DNA from 2 places in the Paenibacillus albicereus genome. Region 2 is predicted to be linked to the other one. Evidence: riboswitches for the same ligand, from Rfam matches in the RefSeq annotation. Region 2 holds a riboswitch; the other holds the start of a gene.
The links. A riboswitch is a leader RNA that binds a small molecule or an ion and turns the genes downstream of it on or off. The one in region 2 is predicted to bind glycine.
Positions count from the first base shown of each region.

Region 1: it holds a riboswitch for glycine, as region 2 does, so the genes downstream of both, gcvT (glycine cleavage system aminomethyltransferase GcvT) here and sdaAB (L-serine ammonia-lyase, iron-sulfur-dependent subunit beta) in region 2, are expected to answer to the same signal.

Region 1 is NZ_CP051428.1:4,255,770-4,258,152, reverse strand. It holds gene gcvPA (aminomethyl-transferring glycine dehydrogenase subunit GcvPA) at 1-337, opposite strand, end outside; gene gcvT (glycine cleavage system aminomethyltransferase GcvT) at 345-1,469, opposite strand; glycine riboswitch at 1,729-1,832, opposite strand; gene gcvH (glycine cleavage system protein GcvH) at 1,990-2,379, shown strand.
Region 2 is NZ_CP051428.1:501,585-503,967, reverse strand. It holds gene sdaAA (L-serine ammonia-lyase, iron-sulfur-dependent, subunit alpha) at 1-304, opposite strand, end outside; gene sdaAB (L-serine ammonia-lyase, iron-sulfur-dependent subunit beta) at 273-992, opposite strand; glycine riboswitch at 1,257-1,356, opposite strand; gene HGI30_RS02200 (SDR family oxidoreductase) at 1,495-2,280, shown strand.

The DNA of each region.
Region 1 (2,383 bases), 1.4 Mb from region 2:
CGCCTTGGCTGATCTCCGGCTGGTAGGGCGTATAGGCGGTGTAGAATTCGGAGCGTCCGGCCAGATGTGGAAGCACGGCCGGGATATGGTGGTCGTACAGCCCGGCGCCGAGGAAGCTTGCGTTCGTGTCGGCATCGGCATTGCGACCGGCGAGCTGCTTGAGATGGCGCATCAGCGACCATTCGTCGAGCGCGCCGGACATCGGCAGCGTTCCGGCGTAGCGGATGGGGGCGGGGATGTCTCGGAACAAGTCCTCGACCGACGCGACGCCGATCGTCTCCAGCATCTCGTTCTGATCCTGCTCGGTCATCGGGATGTAGCGGTGCGGACGGGTCATCGTGAGCTCACTCCTTGTCGGTTCGGGCCGGCGGCGCGGTTCTTCGGTAAAACGGGGCGGGTACGACGGCGGCCTTCAGCCGCTTGCCGCGGATCTCGACCTCGAGCTCGGTGCCGATCGCAGCGTATTCGGCCTGGATCAGCGCCAGCCCGAGGCTGCGCTTCAGCGTCGGAGACTGCGTGCCGGAGGTGATCTCTCCGATGCGCGTCTCGCCGCTGTACACGGGATAATGAGAGCGCGGAACGCCGCGCTCCAGCAGCTCGATGCCGACGAGGCGGCGTGGAGCGCCGGCAGCTTTTTGCGCCAGCAGCGCGTCGCGGCCGATGAACGGCTCTCCGTCCAGCTTGACGAATGGGCTGAGCCCGGCTTCGAGCGGCGTGATGTCGGCCGACAGCTCCTGGCCGTACAGCGCGAGCTTGGCTTCGAGCCGCAGCGTGTCGCGAGCGCCGAGCCCGGCCGGCTCCAGGCCGAGCGGCGCTCCGGCCGCCAGCAGACCGCGCCATAGGCGTGGGGCATCGCCGGAGTCGGCATACAGCTCGAAGCCGTCCTCTCCGGTATAGCCGGTGCGCGAGAGCAGCGTCTTGACGCCGCACACCTCCGCTTCCCGCAGGAAGCGGAACGGCTTCAATCCGGCGAACGGAGCGTCGGTGCAGCGGGCGAGGATTTCAGCGGCGAGCGGTCCTTGCAGGGCGATCAGGGAGGTGGCGTCCGAACGGTCCTCGACCGTCACGTCGCCGATCAGATGCTCGAGCAGCCAGTCGAGATCCTTCTCGATGTTGGAGGCATTGACGACGAGCAGATACTGATCCTCGGAGATGCGGTAGACGAGCAGGTCGTCGACGACGCCTCCGTTCGGGTAGCAGAGGAGCGTGTACTGAGCCTCCCCGTCCTGCAGCCGGCGGATGTCGTTGGTCGTGACCGTCTGCAGGAAGTCGGCGGCGAACTGGCCGGTGACGAGGAATTCGCCCATATGGGACACGTCGAACAGGCCGGCCCGCTGGCGGACGGCCTCATGTTCCCGGATGATGCCGCTGAACTGCACCGGCAGCTCCCAGCCCCCGAAGTCGATGCAGCGCGGCTCGCCGGTCTCGGCATAGACAGGGCGGAGCGGAGTCGTGCGCAGGTTGGCCATCGGATGTTCCTCCTCGCGATTGAAGTCGTGCGGCGGATCCTTCGTACGGCAAAAAAGGACAGGGCGGAAAACGCGGCCTGACTGTCCGAAGACATGCCTGCCGACTCGTTTTCCGCTCTGTCCTTTGTACCTGAGAGTTGCCCCGACGCCAGCGCAGCCGAATCGCTTCGGCATGCCAGGCGGCAAGTTTCCCCTTTGGTGACGGTCGCCCGCCGGCCATTGCCGGCCGCGAAGAAGGCGCTCGTTCTCTCCAGAGCCGCGTCCCGCAGAGGTCCTTTTGCCTGAGAGATTCCCTCGCGCTAGGTCAAGGTTACTCCTTCGGCGCCGCCTTGCACTGCCGGCGATCTCTCCCGCTGCGTTCATCCGCTATTTACGATCCTTTCCAGTTTGCCGGATGGGACAACTCGGTGTCAATAACCATCCGCTCATTTCTTGGTTGAGATTGACAGGCTTCCTGCCCATCGTTTACGCTATGCCGCATAACGGCCCCTTGAGGCCGAGGAGAAGGGATGAGCGTCCAGTGAGTGAGATTCGTCAGGGCTTGGGCTACACGGAGGAGCATGAATGGGCACTTGCAGCGGGAGAGCATGCCGTTCGGATCGGCATTACCGACCATGCGCAGCATCAGCTCGGCGATATCGTCTTTGTCGAGCTGCCCCGTCCGGGCGATCGCGTGGAGGCGGGGCAGCCTCTCGGCACGATCGAGTCGGTCAAGACGGTATCGGATCTGTACGCGCCGGTCGGCGGCATCGTGGCCAAGGTCAACGAAGCGCTTGCGGATTCGCCTGAGCTCGTCAACTCGGAGCCTTACGACGGCGGCTGGATGCTCGAGATCGAGACGGACGCCGACGCGTCCGAGCTCGTAACGGCCCTTCTGGATGCCGCTGCCTACTCCGAACGCATCGATTGAAGAG
Region 2 (2,383 bases):
AGACGGCGAGCGCGTACGCCATCGCGCGTCCGGCGTCGCCGCCGAGGCTCGGCTCGGCGCTCTCGTTGTAGGCGGCGACCCGCTGGGCGTCCAGGCCGGTGAGGCCGCTGCGCGACGTCGTGTCGCGGGTCAGGCCATTGTGGACGGCTTCCTTCATGATGCCGTAGTACGCTTTCATCGTCGCGAACTCTTCCGCTTCCTCGCGTCCCGACTCCTTGGCCTGCTGCTGCAGCATGAGGCGCCCGATCGTCAGGCCGCCCTCGCGGCAGCGCTCACTGAGCTCCTTCAGCGTCCGAAAGTTCATCCGCCATCTCCTCCTCTTCCCCGTTCAGATCGACATAATCGGTGCCGAGCACATGCGGCAGCCGCCGCACCCGCTCCAGCAGCTTGCCGGGCGCCTCGCCGTCCAGCTCGACGACCGCAAGCGCCTCGCCCTGCCGCTCCATCCGGCTGAGCGACAAGCCGGCGATGTTGAGCCCGGCCTCCTCCAAGGCGGCGGTCAGCCCGGCGATGACGCCCGGCTGGTCGCGATGGCGCACGAGCAGCGCCGGGCAGGAGCAGCCGAACTTGACGGCGAAGCCGTTCACCTCGACGATCTCGACGTTGCCGCCGCCGATCGACGTGCCGAGCAGCGACAGCTTGCGCCCGTCCGCGGCCTGCAGGTCGAGCCTCACGGTGTTGGGATGGGGGAACAGCCCCTTGCCCTCGCGGAAGGTCAGGTCCAGGCCCGCCTCCTCGGCGAGCTCGACCGCATCCGGCAGGCGCGGATCGTCGGTGCGCATGCCGAGCAGCCCGCCGGCGACGGCCGTATCCGTGCCGTGGCCCTGGTAAGTCGCGGCGAACGAGCCGAAGAAGCTGACGCGAGCCGACTCCGGCATCGCGCCGAGCAGCCTGCGGGCGGCCAGCCCGATGCGCGCCGCGCCGGCGGTATGCGAGCTGGAAGGGCCGACCATGGACGGCCCGATGATCGAGAAGACATCCTTGAAGCGCATGCGCTTCCTCCTTTGCGTATCGCTGAAATGAAAAGGAACAGGGCGGCGGAATGCGTCAAAGCAAAGGCTCGCGCGAGCCCTCTGCTTCCCCGTATTCCACCGCTCTGTCCCTTGTACCTGAGAGTTGCCTCCGCCAGCGCCGCGATATCGGCGCCATGAAGTTTCCCCTTGGGTGATTCCGACGCGCCGCCTTGCGGGCGAGCCGAGGGCTTTCGTTGCCCGATCGGCCGTCCGCAAGGCGGCGCGGAATGCTCTCCAGAGCTGCGTCCGGCAAAGGTCCTTTTGCCTGAGAGATTCCCCTGCGTGCAGGTTGCTCCTTCGGCGTCGCCCCGGTCCTGCAGGCAATCTCTCCCGCTGCCATCATCCGCTGTGCCTTCTCATTATATGCAGGAGGACAGCCGGCTTCAACCCGGAGAGGGCAAGTTCGGCTATAGCCGATCCTGCCCCTACTCCCCGTCCCCCCTCGGGGCTTATGCTGGTTGAAGAAGGAGGCGATGCGTTCATGACCATGGCGTTGAAAGGAAGGACCGCGCTCGTCACCGGCGTCAGCCGGGAGGCGGGCATCGGCACGGCGATCTGCCGCGCGCTCGCGGAGCAAGGCGCCGATCTGTTCTATACGCATTGGCGCGCGTATGACGCGGAGGAGGGCTGCGGCCTGCAGATGGGATGGCCCGACCGGCTGCAGCAGGAGCTGGAGGGCATGGGCGTGCGGGCCGGCCAGATGGAGGCCGACTTCATGGACCCGGACGCGCCCGTGCAGGTGCTGGACGAGGCCGAGCGCGCGCTCGGACGGCTGCCCTCGATCGTCATCCACAATGCCTGCTACTGCGCTCCGACCAGCTATCGGACGCTGACGCAGGAGTCGCTGGATCGGCATTATATCGTCAACAACCGGGCTCCGGCCCTGCTCAGCATGGAGTTCGCGCGCCGCTTCGAGCAGGCGCATCCGGCCGGAGGGGCGGGACGGATCCTGTTCCTGCTGTCCAAAGGGCAGGACGCCGACAACCTCGCGTACTTGGCGACCAAGCAGCTGCTGGCGGGCTTGATCGAGCCGCTGGCCGCCGGGCTCGCGCCGCTCGGCATCACGGTCAACGGGCTTGACCCGGGCCCGACCGACTCCGGCTGGATGTCGGACGAGCTCAAGCGGCAGCTCTTGCCGCTGTTCCCGATGGGCCGCATCGGGCGGCCGGAGGACGCGGCCCGCGCGCTCGCCTTCCTCGCGAGCGACGAGGCCCAGTGGATCACCGGCCAGGCGATCCGCTCCGAGGGCGGGTTCCTCGGGCGGTAGGGGGAGCGGGCGGATGCGGCATGGGGGCGGATGCGGGGCGGATGCGGGGCGGATGCGGGCGGATGCGGGGCGGATGCGGGGCGGATCGCTCGGAAGGCAGCAT